Regions from separate parts of the Kitasatospora sp. NBC_01300 genome, predicted to be linked through region 2. Evidence: predicted binding sites of a transcription regulator. Region 2 holds the regulator's gene; the other holds the start of a gene.
The links. The regulator HrcA, encoded in region 2, represses chaperone genes, less so after heat shock. The targets are predictions, from matches to a motif close to TTNGCACTCNGNNNNNCNGAGTGCNAA.
Positions count from the first base shown of each region.

Region 1: a site for HrcA is predicted at 4,862-4,888, ahead of groES (co-chaperone GroES). Genes of this name have one in related genera too.

Region 1 covers NZ_CP108408.1:4,705,291-4,713,087, reverse strand. Annotated here, with positions in the region: gene OG556_RS21050 (response regulator transcription factor) at 1-562, opposite strand, end outside; gene OG556_RS21045 (WhiB family transcriptional regulator) at 1,122-1,448, shown strand; gene OG556_RS21040 (LysR family transcriptional regulator) at 1,538-2,533, opposite strand; gene groL (chaperonin GroEL) at 2,674-4,299, opposite strand; gene groES (co-chaperone GroES) at 4,416-4,721, opposite strand; gene OG556_RS21025 (SAM-dependent methyltransferase) at 5,039-6,205, shown strand; gene OG556_RS21020 (polysaccharide deacetylase family protein) at 6,231-7,145, opposite strand; gene OG556_RS21015 (hypothetical protein) at 7,237-7,482, opposite strand; gene tsaD (tRNA (adenosine(37)-N6)-threonylcarbamoyltransferase complex transferase subunit TsaD) at 7,494-7,797, opposite strand, start outside.
Region 2 covers NZ_CP108408.1:2,375,097-2,382,893, reverse strand. Annotated here, with positions in the region: gene OG556_RS10670 (DUF3097 domain-containing protein) at 1-238, opposite strand, end outside; gene OG556_RS10665 (hypothetical protein) at 263-847, opposite strand; gene htpX (zinc metalloprotease HtpX) at 919-1,839, opposite strand; gene hrcA (heat-inducible transcriptional repressor HrcA) at 2,103-3,137, shown strand; gene dnaJ (molecular chaperone DnaJ) at 3,214-4,353, shown strand; gene OG556_RS10645 (16S rRNA (uracil(1498)-N(3))-methyltransferase) at 4,467-5,216, shown strand; gene OG556_RS10640 (hypothetical protein) at 5,179-5,475, shown strand; gene OG556_RS10635 (histidine triad nucleotide-binding protein) at 5,523-5,876, shown strand; gene OG556_RS10630 (ribonuclease Z) at 5,882-6,805, shown strand; gene OG556_RS10625 (PhoH family protein) at 6,982-7,797, shown strand, end outside.

The DNA.
Region 1 (7,797 bases), 2.3 Mb from region 2:
CGGAGGCCCCGAGCTTCTTGAACAGCCGTCGGGCGTGGGTCTTGACGGTGTCCTCGGACAGGAACAGCTCGCGGCCGATCTCGGCGTTGCTGCGGCCGTGGCTCATGCCCTCCAGCACCTGGATCTCACGCGCCGTCAACGTGGGCGCCGCGCCCATGTCGGGGCTGCGCAGCCGGCGCGGGGCGAGCCGCCAGGTCGGGTCGGCGAGGGCCTGGGTGACGGTGGCCCGCAGCTCGGCGCGCGAGGCGTCCTTGTGCAGGTACCCCCGGGCGCCCGCGGCCACCGCGAGCGCGACCCCGTCGAGGTCCTCGGCGACGGTGAGCATGATGATCCGCGCGCCCGGATCGGCGGACAGCAGCCGCCGGACCGTCTCGACCCCGCCGAGGCCGGGCATCCGGACGTCCATCAGAACGAGATCGGAGCGGTCGGCCACCCAGCGGCGGAGGACCTCCTCCCCGTTCGTCGCGGTGGTGACCCGGTCCACACCGGGTACGGTCGCGACCGCGCGGCGAAGCGCCTCGCGGGCGAGCGGGGAATCGTCGCAAACGAGAACGGAAGTCATGACCGTCGTCCTCCGCAGCTGATCCGCGTCACGTTGAGCCTCCTGGCTGGTACGAACCTCTCCGACACGGCCGATCGGCGACAGAGTCCGTGCTGATCGCCTCGAATTCCCGCGATCGTTCCCGACGTCCGGCGCCCGCTAACCGCCTCCGCACTTCCAACGACCGTCACTCGAATGAGTTACGGCCTTCGGGGCCATCTCCACCACTGTACGTGGCCAACCCATTACCGATCAGCCGCATCGCGGTGCACACGCCGCACTTTTGCCCAGCTCGCGCGCGGTGGGCGCACGACCCGCACACCGGTGCGGAGCGTCGCGCGCCCGTCGGCCACCCGAATGCCACGCCCGCGCCCGCCGAGCCCCTTGCCCACTTTGCCCGTTTTTATAGCTTTCGTATGGTCATTGACTGTTGTGCCACTCTGTGGGTGACTTGTCCATGGAGTTGCCGTAAGTCATATTTCCAGGTGTCCACACCAGTGCATCGACGCCCGCCGTGCCGCCCAGCAGCAGCCCGCTGAGCGCCGGCCCACGGCCGACGAGCCTCTGAAGGGAATGAGCCATGGCAGATTTCTCCCGCCTCCCAGGCCCCAACGCGGACCTCTGGGACTGGCAGCTCTCAGCAGCCTGCCGTGGCGTGGACAGTTCGCTCTTCTTCCACCCCGAGGGCGAACGCGGGGCCGCGCGGAGTTCGCGCGAGGCCAGTGCCAAGGAGGTCTGCATGCGCTGCCCGGTGATCACCGAGTGCGCGGCGCACGCGTTGGCGGTCCGCGAACCGTACGGCGTCTGGGGTGGGATGACCGAGGACGAGCGCGAGGAGATGCTGGGGCGTTCGCGGCACCGGCTGGTGGAGGTCCCGCTGACCCCGCCGGCGATCGCCCGGCGCTAGCCCCGCCTCCACGGCGCGCCGCGAAGAAACGTTTCCTCTCTGCATCCCGGGCCGTTCAAGCCCGGTCCAGAACGCCCAGGCCCCGGAGGTCAGCGCCCGGCCGACCCCGCCAGCCGCTCCAGCATCAGCGCCACGGCCGGCACCTCGGCCAGGTCCGGCAGGGTCAGCGCGACCACCTGCCGCACCGCCGGCGCCCCCGCGGCCGTCCGCACCGGCACCGTCGACACCCCGTCCGGGCGCACCGACTCCAGTGCCAGCCGGGGCAGCACCGCCACCCCCAGCCCGGCCGCCACCAGGCCGACCACCGCCGGATAGTCGTCGGTCGCGAAGTCGATCCGGGGCTCGAAGCCCGCCCCCGCGCACAGCTCCACCAGGTGCCCCCGGCACTGCGGGCAGCCCGCGATCCACTGCTCCCCCGCCAGCTCGGCCAGCTCCACCGGCCTGCCGCGCCCCGCCAGCCGGTGCGCGGCGGGCAGCAGGCCCACCAGCGGGTCGTCCAGCAGCGGGGTGACCACCAGATCGGACCAGTCGGAGCCGGCGCTCAGCTGCTGCGCCTCCAGGTTGGCCTCGGCCCGCGCCTCGCGCGGTGTCCCGTGCGCGGGCGCCGGCAGCGCGGCGCCGTCGTCGGACTGCGGGTAGCGGAAGGCCAGCGCGATCTCGCACTCGCCGCCGCGCAGCATCGCCAGCGACTCCGGCGGCTCCGCCTCGACCAGCGACACGCGCACCCCCGGATGGCTGTCCCGCAGCCGGGCGACCGCGGGCGGCACCAGGGTGGAGCTCGCGGTCGGGAAGGAGACCAGCCGCACCCGCCCGGCCCGCAGCCCGGCGATCGCGGCGATCTCCTCCTCGGCGGCGGAGAGCCCGGCCAGGATCCCGGTGGCGTGCTTGAGCAGCACCCGCCCCGCCTCGCTGAGCTGCATGCCCCGGCCGGAGCGGACCACCAACGGGGTGTCCACCGACTTCTCCAGGGCCTTCATCTGCTGGCTGATGGCGGGCTGCGTACAGCCCAGCTCGCGGGCGGCGGCGGAGAAGGAGCCGGTGCGGGCGACGGCACGCAGAACGCGCAGGTGACGGGCCTCGATCATGCCTCAGTTATAAGGCAATCTTTGCCAATGGCAAAATTCTACTGATGATTGAAGCCTCAAACGCCGAACACGCCGAACACGCCGGAGGCCCGGCCGCACCCCGAGGGGCGCGGACCGGGCCTCCGGTCGACCGTCAGGCGTCAGTGCGAGTGGCCGTGACCGTGGCCGTGGCCCGCCTCGGCCTCCTCTTCCTTCTTCTCCACCACGAGGGTCTCGGTGGTGAGCAGCAGGGAGGCGATCGAGGCCGCGTTCTCCAGGGCGGAGCGGGTGACCTTGACCGGGTCGATGACGCCGGCCTTCACCAGGTCGCCGTACTCGCCGGTGGCCGCGTTGTAGCCCTGGCCGATCTCCAGCTCGGAGACCTTGGAGGTGATGACGTAGCCCTCCAGGCCGGCGTTCTGGGCGATCCAGCGCAGCGGCTCGTGCAGCGCCTTGCGGACGACCGCGACACCGGTCGCCTCGTCGCCCGTCAGGCCCAGGCCGCCGTCCAGCACCTTGGCGGCGTGCACCAGGGAGGCGCCGCCACCGGCGACGATGCCCTCCTCGACCGCGGCACGGGTCGCCGAGATGGCGTCCTCCAGGCGGTGCTTGCGCTCCTTCAGCTCCACCTCGGTGGCGGCGCCGACCTTGATGACGCAGACGCCGCCGGCCAGCTTGGCCAGGCGCTCCTGCAGCTTCTCGCGGTCCCAGTCGGAGTCGGTGGCGGCGATCTCACCCTTGATCTGGGCGACGCGGCCGGCCACGGCCTCGGTGTCACCGGCGCCGTCGACGACGGTGGTCTCGTCCTTGGTGATGGTCACGCGGCGGGCGGTGCCCAGCACGTCCACGCCGACCTGGTCGAGCTTGAGGCCGACCTCCTCGGAGATGACCGTGCCGCCGGTCAGGGTGGCCAGGTCGCCGAGGATCGCCTTGCGGCGGTCGCCGAAGCCCGGGGCCTTGACGGCGACCGCGTTGAAGGTGCCGCGGATCTTGTTCACCACGAGGGTGGACAGCGCCTCGCCGTCGACGTCCTCGGCGATGATCAGCAGCGGCCGGGAGGCACCGCCCTGGAGGATCTTCTCCAGCAGCGGCAGCAGCTCCTGGATGGAGGAGATCTTGCCCTGGTTGATCAGGATGTACGGGTCCTCCAGGACCGCCTCCTGCCGCTCCGCGTCGGTGACGAAGTACGGCGACAGGTAGCCCTTGTCGAACTGCATGCCCTCGGTGAAGTCCAGCTCCACGCCGAAGGTGTTCGACTCCTCGACGGTGATGACACCGTCCTTGCCGACCTTGTCGATCGCCTCGGCGATCAGCTCGCCGACCTGGGTGTCCTGGGCGGAGAGGGACGCGACGGCGGCGACGTCGTCCTTGCCCTCGATCTCGCGGGCCACCGAGAGCAGGTGCTCGGAGACGGCGGCGACGGCCTTGTCGATGCCCTTCTTCAGGGCGGCCGGGCCAGCGCCGGCGGCGACGTTGCGCAGACCCTCGTTGACCAGGGCCTGGGCCAGCACGGTGGCGGTGGTGGTGCCGTCACCCGCGACGTCGTTGGTCTTGGTGGCGACCTCCTTGACGAGCTGCGCGCCAAGGTTCTCGTACGGGTCGTCCAGCTCGACCTCACGGGCGATGGTGACACCGTCGTTGGTGATGGTCGGGGCGCCGAACTTCTTGTCGATGACGACGTTGCGGCCCTTGGGGCCGATGGTCACCTTGACGGTGTCGGCCAGCTTGTTGACACCGCGCTCCAGCGAGCGGCGGGCGTCCTCGTTGAACTGCAGGATCTTCGCCATGTTCCCTATTCCCTCGGGGCTTCGGCCGGCCCACCGGCCGCCGGACTACGTGAACCAACAACCACGCCCCGGGCCCCTGTCACTTGGGACACGGATCCGGGGCGGGTCGGAACGACTTACTTCTCGATGATGGCGAGAACGTCGCGAGCGGAGAGAACCAGGTACTCCTCGCCCTGGTACTTCACCTCGGTGCCGCCGTACTTCGAGTACAGGACGATGTCACCGACGGCGACGTCGAGCGGCAGACGCTGGCCGTCCTCGAAGCGGCCCGGGCCGACGGCCAGGACGACGCCCTCCTGGGGCTTCTCCTTGGCGGTGTCCGGGATAACCAGGCCGGAGGCCGTGGTGGTCTCGGCGTCGAGCGGCTGGACCACGATGCGGTCCTCAAGCGGCTTGATGGCAACCTTGCTGCTGGTGGTCACGTCCGAGCTCCCCTTCGGAGATTACGGGGTTTCTAACGGGTAGGAGCGAACCTGCGGGCCTGCCGTCGCGGGGGTCAGGCACACGTCTTCGCGTTAGCACTCCCCCAGTGGGGAGTGCCAAGGACGACCATAGGCCGGTGTTAGCACTCAGTCAACCAGAGTGCCAACGGCGCGCCCTGGCGTCCCGAACCGCGGGCGCGCAGCCGTACTCCTGTGCGACCACCCCGCCCCGGGCGGGCTCCCGCCGCGGGCCGCGACCCCGCCCACCGCGCCGGCCGTCGGAGCCGGTGGGGCCGCCAACCCGCCAGAATGGCCCCGTGGACACCGAGAACCTCCAGCCCCTGCTGACCCCCGAGGGCCAGGCCCTGCTCGCCGAACTGCGCGAGTTCACGCCCGAGGAGGAGCTGGCGCTGGCCACCAGGCTGCGGCGGGAGCACCCGGCCGAGCTGGTGTCGGCGGCCTTCGGGCAGGCCCGGCTGCGGCAGCGGGCGCGGGCGAAGTTCGGGGCGGACGCCGACCTGATGTACTTCACGCCCAACGGCGTCGAGCAGTCCACCCGGCGCAGCGTGGCCGAGTGGCGGGCGCGCCGCTTCGCCGAACTGGGCGTCCGCCGGCTGGCCGACCTGTGCTGCGGCATCGGCGGGGACGTGCTGGCGCTGGCCAGGGCCGGGATCGAGGTGCTGGCCGTCGACAAGGACCCGGCGGCCTGCGCCGCCACCGCCGCCAACGCGGCCGCGCTGGGCCTGTCCGACCTGGTCCGGGTGCGCTGCGCGGACGTCGCCGAGGTGGACGTCACCGGCTACGACGCGGTGTTCACCGACCCGGCGCGGCGGACGGCGCGCGGCCGGGTGTTCGACCCGGAGGCGTACGCCCCGCCGCTCTCCTGGGCGATCGAGGCCGGCCGCCGGACCCCGATCGGCGCGCTGAAGGTCGCCCCGGGCATCCCGCACGAGGCCGTCCCGGCCGACGCCGAGGCGGAGTGGGTCTCCGACCACGGCGACGTGAAGGAGGCGGTGCTCTGGTTCGGCACCGGGGCCGCCCGCCCGCACCGCGCCACCCTGCTGCCGCAGGCCGCCAGCCTCACCGGCGGCGACCTGCCCGACCCGCCGGCCGGCCCGGTCGGGCGCTACCTGTACGAGCCGGACGGCGCGGTGATCCGGGCCCACCTGGTGGCCGAGGTGGCCGAGCAGGTGGGCGGCCGGCTGATCGACCCGAAGATCGCCTACCTGACCTCGGACCGGCTGGTGGCCACCCCGTACGCGCACGCCTTCGAGCTCACCGACGTGCTGCCGTTCCACATCAAGCGGCTGAAGGCGCTGCTGCGCGAGCGCGGGGTCGGCACGGTGGTGATCAAGAAGCGCGGGATGGCGATCACCCCGGAGGAGCTGCGCCGCCAGCTCAAGCCCTCCGGGCCGAACGCCGTCACGGTGATCCTCAGCCGCACCGACAACGGGCCGCTGATGATGCTCGGCCGGCCCGCCTGAGGCGGCCGCGGGGCGGGCGCCCGGACTACGAGGCGGGCGCCTGGATGTAGTCCTCCAGCCGGGCCACCGAGAAGCCCTGCTCCTGGATCCGGGCCAGCAGGTCGCCGAACATCTGGGTCATCGTGGCGCCCTTGAGCTCCTTCGGGCCGCGGAAGTGCGCCAGGATGATGTCTCCGGACTTCAGCTTCTTGTCCGCCGCCTGGTACTGCATGTCGTGGATCTGCATCGACTCGCGCCAGAGCACCATCGCGCGCGGGCCGCACTGCTGGACCGAGTTGTTCAGCGTCGGGGTGTTGGCGCCGTCCCCGAACGGCGGGCGGAACAGCAGCGGGGCGGTGCCGTACTGCTGGGTGAGCGCGGACTGCGCGTCGCAGATCTCGGACTTCTGCTTCTCCGCCGGGATCTTGCTCATCACCGGGTGGTCCACGGTGTGGTTCTGGATGTGGTTGCCGAGCGCCTGGAGCGGCTTGAAGTAGCCGTAGTCGTTCTTGACGATGTCCCGGGTCAGGAACATCGAGATCGGCACCTTGAGCTCGGTCAGCATCTCGACGAACTTCGGGTCCTTCTCGGCGCCGTCGTCGATGGTGATGAAGACGACCTTGTCGCTCGTCTTCACCTCGCTGAACACCGGCACGGGGCCGGTCCGTTCGAGCTTGATGGGCTTGTCCGCGGGCGGCGCGGGGGCCGGTGCCAGCGGCTTGAGGTTCCACTTCGCCCAGGCCGCCGGGTCCCCGCCGGCCGGGGCCGCGGTGGTGGGCGTGCCGGCCGGGCTGGTCGGCACGGCGCCGCCCCCGGCGGGCTGGGGCGTGGTCGCCGAGCTTCCGCCGGCCGCCGCCGGGGCGGCGCCGCCCCCGTTGTCGCCGCATCCGGTGGCCAGGGCCAGCAGGGCCAGCGCCCCCACCGCGTACGTCCTGGTCCTGCTCCGACCGTCCCTGTTCACCGCAGCGCGCTCCCGGTTCCCGTCCAGCTTCTTCTCAGCTATGCACGGTAGCGGTCGGGGCGGCGGTTCCCGGACAGTGCCCATTCGACGCCTATTCGACGTGCTCGCTGGTGAAGGACCAGCGGTGCACCGGGCGGCCGAGCAGGTCGGCCGGCGGGTCGGCGACCGGCACCGGCTCGCCGGTCCACCAGGTGATCAGCAGCACCCGTTCGCCGGGCGCGCCGAGCAGCTCGGTGCGGACCAGCCCGGCCGAGCCGCGCACCGCCGGCAGCGCCACCTCCCGTACCCAGGAGGCGAGTTCGGCCCCGCGGCCGGTCGCGGCGCGGGCCTCCCACATCGCGGCGACGGTCACTCGGCGCCGCCGGTGAGGGCCTGGTACGCCTGGCCGTGGACGTCGCCGTGCCGGACGTCCGCGCCCGGCACGTGCGCCTCGGTCACCGGCAGCGAGGAGTCGGCGGACAGGTCGAGCGCGGACGGCGTGCGGTCGCGCCACACCATCTCGGAGCCCAGCGCGGCCACCATCGCGCCGTTGTCGGTGCACAGGCCCGGCCGGGGCACCCGCAGCCGGATGCCGGCCCGGTCGCAGCGCTGCTGGGCCATCTCGCGCAGCCGCGAGTTGGCGGCCACCCCGCCGCCGATCATCAGGTGGTCG
Region 2 (7,797 bases):
CCGTCCGGCCCTCCAGCAGGAAGCCGCGCGGCACCAGCGGGAACACCCGGAGCTTGCCGAAGCGGTCCTCCAGGGTGACGGTGAAGCCCTCGGCGGTCTTCTCGCAGCGCACCACCGCGCCGCAGAAGCCGGTGGCGGCCTCCTCCACCACCAGGTCCCGTTCGGCGGTCACCTCCGGGGCGGGCTGCTGCTTCTTCCACGGCGGGGTCAGGTCGGGTCCGTACTGGCGGCTGCGCATGAAAGCGACTATACGGACGGACCGTCAGAGGCCCGGCGCGCCCCAGACCGGGAACCAGCGGCTGAGGTCCTTCTCCAGCCGCAGGTCGTTCCCGAGCATCGCGTTGACCTGGAGCTCCAGCGGGTTGTTGCGCCGCTCCCCGCCGCCGGGCATCGGGGCGAAGGGGTAGAAGGTGCCGCGCTTGTAGAGGTAGACCAGGGCCAGCGACTGCCCGGCAGGGTTGCGGAAGCCGACCAGCGAGCAGAGCAGCTGCGGCCCGAAGCCGTTCGCCTCCAGCTCGCTGTTGACCGCGTGCAGGTCGTTGACCAGGTCCGGCAGTTCCTCGGGGGTGTGCCGGGCGAGCAGCCAGGAGTAGCCGTAGCCGTCCTTGGAGGCCTCCACCGGGACGCCGCCGCGCTCGGTGTCGGCGTCGAGCAGCGCCCGCACCTGCTGTTCGACCTGGCCGAAGGCCGCGCCCTCGACGGCGGCGAAGCAGACCGAGCCGAGCCCGGTGGGGGTGAACCCGGCCGCGGCCTCCAGGGTCAGGGCGGCGGACGGGACGCCGAACAGCTGGTCGAGGTCGGGCTTGACGGGCTTGGTGCGCCCGAACAGGGTGTCCAGGATTCCCACGGCGGTCCTTTCGGAGGAGGGAGTCGGGAGGAGTCGGGAGGGGGTCGGGAGGGCCGTAGGGGGGCGGGGCCTCAGCGGCCGAGCTGCTCGGAGATCTTCGCCAGCTCCGCGAGCCGCTTCTCCAACGTCGGGTGGGTGGAGAACAGCTGCGAGGCGGTCTCCCGGGCGCTCAGCGCGGGGGCGAAGTAGAAGGCGTTGTAGGGCTGCGCCTGGCGCAGGTCCTTGCTGGGGATGGCGGCGATCTGGCCGGTGACCTTGGTGAGCGCGGAGGCGAGGGCACTGGGCCGGCCGGTGAGCTGGGCGGCGGCGCGGTCGGCGGCGAGTTCCCGGTAGCGGGACAGGAGCCGGGTGAGCAGGAAGCTGATGGCGTAGACGACCATCGACACCAGCGGGATGATCAGGGCGACGATGGCCGCGTTCTGGTCGTTGTTGTTGCGGTTGCCGCCCATGAACCCGCCGTACATGGCGATCCGGGTCATGGCCCCGGCGAGGACGCCGAGGAAGCCGGCGATGGTCATCACCGCGACGTCCCGGTGGGCGACGTGGGACAGCTCGTGGGCGAGGACGCCCTCCAGTTCCTCGGGCTCCAGCCGGCGCAGCAGGCCGGTGGTGACGCACACCACGGCGTTCTGCGGGTTGCGGCCGGTGGCGAAGGCGTTCGGCATGTCGTTGTCGGCGACCGCCACCCGGGGTTTGGGCATGTCGGCCAGCGCGCAGAGCCGGTCGATGGTGCCGTGCAGTTGCGGGTACTGCTCAGGGGTCACCTGGTGGGCGCCCATCGCCCGTTCGGTGATCTTGTCGCTGAACCAGAACTGGGCCACGAACAGCCCGCCGGAGATCAGGACGATCAGTGGCCAGGCGCCGCGCAGCAGCACGATCAGCAGACCGGTGAAACCGACGTACAGCAGCCCGATCACGAACATCGTCACGACCATGCGGCCGGTCAGGCCGCGGTCGGGCGCGAAACGGGTGTGCTGGCCCGAGCTCGACATTGCTTGCTCCTCCATTCGCCGTCGTCTTCGATGCTGCCACCCGGACGGCCCTGCGGCACCACCCCCGCGCCGGGAACTGCGGGCAGGATCACTCCGGCCGGGCCGTTCCTGCCGTTGGGCCCGGGCCTTACACTGGCAGGTACGGTTTTGGCACTCGCAGGTTCAGAGTGCCAAAGCGGGTGCCGGAGCCGGGATCCTCCCGGAGCGGGCAGCAGCATGCGTGACACGAACGGACAACGTGCGAAGACGGAGGTGTGTGCCCCATGGCCGGTGAGGTTCGCCAGCTGGACGACCGCAAGCTCGCCGTGCTCCGCGCGATCGTCCAGGACTACGTGGGCACCGAGGAGCCGGTCGGCTCCAAGGCCCTGGTGGAGCGGCACAACCTCGGAGTCTCCCCGGCGACCGTGCGCAACGACATGGCGGCGCTGGAGGAGGAGGGCTACATCCACCAGCCGCACACCAGCGCCGGGCGCATCCCCACCGACAAGGGGTACCGCCTGTTCGTCGACAAGCTCGCCGAGGTCAAGCCGATGAGCGCTCCCGAGCGCCGGGCGATCCGGCACTTCCTGGACGGCGCCGTCGACCTGGACGACGTGGTCATGCGGACGGTGCGGCTGCTCGCCCAGCTCACCCGGCAGGTCGCGGTGGTGCAGTACCCCTCGCTGTCGCGCTCCACCGTGCGGCACATCGAGCTGGTGGCGCTGGCCCCGACCAAGGTGATGCTGGTCCTGATCACCAACACCGGCCGGGTCGAGCAGCGGATGGTCGACTGCCCGGGCCCGGTCGGCGAGACGGTCCTGGCGGACCTGCGGGCCCGGATCAACGCGCGGGCCGTCGGCCAGCGGCTGCCGGACGTGCCGGGGTTCCTGGAGGAGCTCCCGGCGGGTTTCGAGCCGCCGGACCGCCCGACCGTCAGCACGGTCCTGGCGACGCTGTTCGAAGCGCTCGCCGAGCAGAACGAGGAGCGGATCATGCTGGCCGGCACGGCCAACCTGACCCGCTTCGGGCACGACTTCCCCCTGACCATCCAGCCGGTGCTGGAAGCCCTGGAGGAGCAGGTCGTCCTGCTCCGCCTCCTGGGTGAGACGGCGGACGCCGCGATGACGGTCCGGATCGGGCGGGAGATCGCCTACGAGGGGCTGAATTCCACCTCGGTGGTGTCGGTCGGTTACGGTTCGGGCGACGAGAGCGTGGCCAAACTGGGTGTGATCGGTCCGACCCGGATGGACTATCCGGGCACAATGGGGGCGGTGCGTGCGGTGGCGCGGTACGTGGGCCAGATCCTGGCCGAGTCGTAGCACAGGCCGCCGTCGGAACCTCTGACGGCGGTGTCCAGTCGCAGCACTACTACAGGCGGAACAAGCGGAGCATTTGGTGGCCACGGACTACTACGCGGTACTCGGCGTCCGACGGGATGCGGGGCAGGACGAGATCAAGAAGGCCTTCCGGCGCCTGGCACGCGAACTGCACCCGGACGTCAACCCGGACCCGAAGACGCAGGAGCGGTTCAAGGAGATCAACGCCGCTTACGAGGTGCTCTCCGACCCGCAGAAGCGCCAGGTCTACGACCTCGGCGGTGACCCGCTCTCGCCGGGCGGCGGGGGCGCGGGCGGCTTCGGCGCGGGGGCGGCCGGATTCGGCTTCTCCGACATCATGGACGCCTTCTTCGGCGCCGCGGCCGGCCAGCGCGGCCCGCGCTCGCGCACCCGCCGCGGCCAGGACGCCATGATCCGGCTGGAGATCACCCTGGAGGAGGCCGCCTTCGGCACCACCAAGGAACTCCAGGTCGACACCGCCGTCACCTGCACCACGTGCAGCGGTGAGGGCGCGGCCCCCGGCACCTCCGCGCAGACCTGCGACATGTGTCGCGGCAGGGGCGAGGTCTCCCAGGTCACCCGGTCGTTCCTGGGCCAGGTCATGACCTCCCGGCCCTGCCCGCAGTGCCAGGGCTTCGGCACCGTCGTGCCGACGCCGTGCCCGGAGTGCGCCGGTGACGGCCGGGTCCGCGCCCGGCGCACCCTGACCGTCAAGATCCCGGCCGGTGTCGACAACGGCACCCGGATCCAACTGGCCGGCGAGGGCGAGGTCGGCCCCGGCGGCGGCCCGGCCGGCGACCTGTACGTCGAGATCGCCGAGACCACCCACACCGTCTTCCAGCGGCGCGGGGACGACCTGCACTGCACCGTCACCATCCCGATGACGGCCGCGTCCCTCGGCACCCAGGTGCCGCTGCAGACCCTGGACGGGCTGGAGGAGGTCGACATCCGGCCCGGCACCCAGTCCGGCCAGTCGATCCCGCTGCACGGCCGCGGCATCACGCACCTGCGCGGCGGCGGCCGGGGCGACCTGATAGTGCATGTCGAGGTGCAGACGCCCACCAAGCTCGACCCCGAGCAGGAGGAGCTGCTGCGCCGGCTCGCGGTGCTGCGCGGCGAGGAGCGGCCGTCCGGCCAGTTCGCGCCGGGCCAGCAGGGCCTGTTCTCGCGCCTCAAGGACGCGTTCAACGGCCGCTAGGCCCTAGGCCGGGGCCGCTCTACTGGGCCCTGGCCGTCCGCGCGGGGGTGCCGGGTTCCGCCCGGCGCCCCTTTCGCGTTCCCGATCCGCCCCACCCCCCGGAGGTTCCCCGCATGACCGCCCCCGTCTTCGTCGTCGAGACCGAGCGGATCGCCGCCGCCGCGCCCGGCTCGGTGGTGCGCCTCGACGGGCCGGAGGGGCGGCACGCGGCCGCGGTGAAGCGGCTGGCGGCGGGCGAGGCGGTGACCCTCGCCGACGGGCTGGGCCTCGGGGTGGACGGGACGGTCGCCGCGGTGCTCGGCAAGGACGCGATCGACGTCACGGTGGCCGCCGTCCGCCGGGAGCCCGAGCCGGCGCCGCGGATCGTCGTCGTCCAGGCGTTGCCCAAGGGCGACCGCGGCGAACTCGCGGTGGAGACCATGACCGAGGTCGGCGTGGACGTGATCGTCCCGTGGGCCGCCTCGCGCTGCATCACGCAGTGGAAGGGCGACCGGGGCGCCAAGGCGCTCGCCAAGTGGCGGGCCACCGCCCGGGAGGCCGGCAAGCAGTCCCGCCGGCTGCGCTTCCCCGAGGTGCGCGAGCCGGCGACCACCCGGCAGCTGGCGCCGCTGCTGGGCGGGGCGGCGTTCGCCGCCGTGCTGCACGAGGAGGGCGCCGAGCCGCTGGCGCTGGCCCCGCTGCCCGCGGCCGGGGACGTGGTGCTGGTGGTCGGCCCGGAGGGCGGGGTCTCCCCGGAGGAGCTGGCCGCGTTCGCCGAGGCGGGCGCCGGGCCGTACCGGCTGGGCCCCTCGGTGCTGCGCACCTCCACCGCCGGGGTGGCCGCCGGTGCCCTGCTGCTGGGGCGCACCGGCCGCTGGTCGTAGCCGGCCCGCCCGTGCGGGCGGAGTCCGCCCGATCGCGCACCTGGCCGACGGCACCCTCGTCACCCGGCCCACGTACGCGTACTGGCTGGAGAACTGCGGTTGGGGCGTGCAGAACCACGGCGTCGACCCGGACGTCGAGGTGCCGATGGCCCCGCCCCGCACGGCCCCGCCGATGCCCCGGGCGCAGGGCGCGCCCCCGCCGCCCCGGCGGGCGGGAGAGCGGCCGAACGGGAGGTCGGCCGGGCCGACTTCCCGCTAGGCTGCGCCCGTACGGCCCCAGACCAGACACGAACCGAGGAGAAGCCGATGGCCGGCGAGCCGCAGCCCGACTGCCTGTTCTGCAAGATCGTTGCGGGCGAGATCCCGGCGACCGTGGTGCGCAAGACCGAGCGCGTCCTCGCCTTCCGCGACATCGCCCCCAAGGCGCCGCTGCACGTCCTGGTCATCCCGCACGTCCACTACCCGAACGCCGCCGCGCTGGCCGCCGCCGAGCCGGAGATCGCCGGTGAACTCCTCGCCGAGGCGGGCGCGGTGGCCAGGGACGAGGGCGTCGAGGACTACCGGCTGATCTTCAACACCGGCGCCGGCGCCGGCCAGACGATCTTCCACGCCCACGTCCACGTGCTCGGCGGCAAGCCGATGACCGAGAACATGGTCTGACCTACGTGTCACAGCGCGAACTCGTCGTCCTCGGCACCGCCAGCCAGGTGCCCACCCGGCACCGCAACCACAACGGCTACCTGCTCCGCTGGGACGGCGAGGGCCTGCTGTTCGACCCCGGCGAGGGCACCCAGCGGCAGATGCTGCTGGCCGGCGTCTCGGCCACCCAGATCACCCGGATCGCCGTGACGCACTTCCACGGCGACCACTGCCTGGGCCTCGCCGGGGTGATCCAGCGGATCAACCTGGACCGCGTCCCCCACCCGGTGGACGTCTACTTCCCGGCCTCCGGCGAGGTCTACTTCGAGCGGCTGCGGCACGCCACCGCCTACCACGAGACGGCCGTCCTGCGGCCCCGGCCGATCGACGAGCCGGGCCCGCTGCCCGCGCCCGGCGCCCGCTTCGCGCTGGACGCCGTGCGGCTGTCCCACCCCGTGGAGTCCTTCGGCTACCGGCTGTCCGAGCCGGACGGCCGCCGCCTGGTGCCCGAACGCCTCGCCGCGCTGGGCGTCTTCGGCCCCGCGGTCGGCCGCCTCCAGCACGAGGGGGCGATCGAGGCGGACGGCCGGCGGGTCACCCTGGAGGAGGTCAGCGAGCCCCGGCCGGGCCAGCGCTTCGCCTTCGTGATGGACACCCGGCTCTGCGACGGCGTGTACGAACTCGCCGAGGGCGCCGACCTGTTGGTCGCCGAGTCGACCTTCACCGACGCCGACGCCCGGCTCGCCGAGGAGCACGGCCACCTCACCGCCGGGCAGGCCGCCAAGGCCGCCGCCGAGGCCGGCGTGCGCACCCTGGTGCTGACCCACTTCTCCCAGCGCTACCCGGACCTCGGCCAGCACCTGGCCGACGCCCGCAAGCACTTCGACGGCGAGCTGGTGGTCGCCGCCGACCTCACCCGGGTGCCCGTCCCCGTCCGGCGCCAGCCGTGAACCCGGCCCGCACCCCGTGAAAAGCGCTCGCGCCGCTCCCCGATCTGCCGCAGCATCGTCGGGTGCGGCCCCGCCGCCCGCCGCGACGGCCACGTGCGCGGCGTACCCTGGTGCCCCGGAGAGACCGATCGGCACACGACACCACGGATGGGATGAGGCAGGCCCAGCGCCGACCTATGAGTGACACATCGCAGACCCGTACGAACGGACAGTCGCGCCCCGAACCGGCCGAGGACGGTCGTGTCAGCGCCCGGATCGTCATCCCCGAGAAGCACCCGATGGTCACCCTGCTCGGCACGGCGGACTCGCTGCTGCGCGTGATCGAGCAGGGCTTCCCCGCCGCCGACATCCACGTCCGCGGCAACGAGGTGACCGCCACCGGAGCGCGCGCCGAGGTCGCCCTCGTGCAGCGGCTCTTCACCGAGATGATGCTGGTGCTGCGCACCGGCCAGCCCTTGACGGAGGATTCCGTGGAGCGCTCCATCGCCATGCTCCGCGGTGCCGCGGAGGACCCGGACAGCCCGGCGCCGTCCAAGGTGTTCACCGCGAACATCCTGTCCAACCGGGGCCGCACGATCCGCCCCAAGACCCTCAACCAGCAGCGCTACGTCGACGCGATCGACAAGCACACGATCGTCTTCGGCCTCGGCCCGGCCGGCACCGGCAAGACCTACCTCGCGATGGCCAAGGCCGTCCAGGCCCTCCAGGCCAAGGAGGTCAACCGGATCATCCTGACCCGCCCGGCCGTCGAGGCGGGGGAGCGGCTGGGCTTCCTGCCCGGCACCCTCTACGAGAAGATCGACCCGTACCTGCGCCCGCTGTACGACGCGCTGCACGACATGATGGACCCGGACTCCATCCCGCGCCTGATGGCGGCCGGCACCATCGAGGTCGCGCCGCTGGCGTACATGCGCGGCCGCACCCTCAACGACGCCTTCATCATCCTGGACGAGGCCCAGAACACCTCGCCCGAGCAGATGAAGATGTTCCTC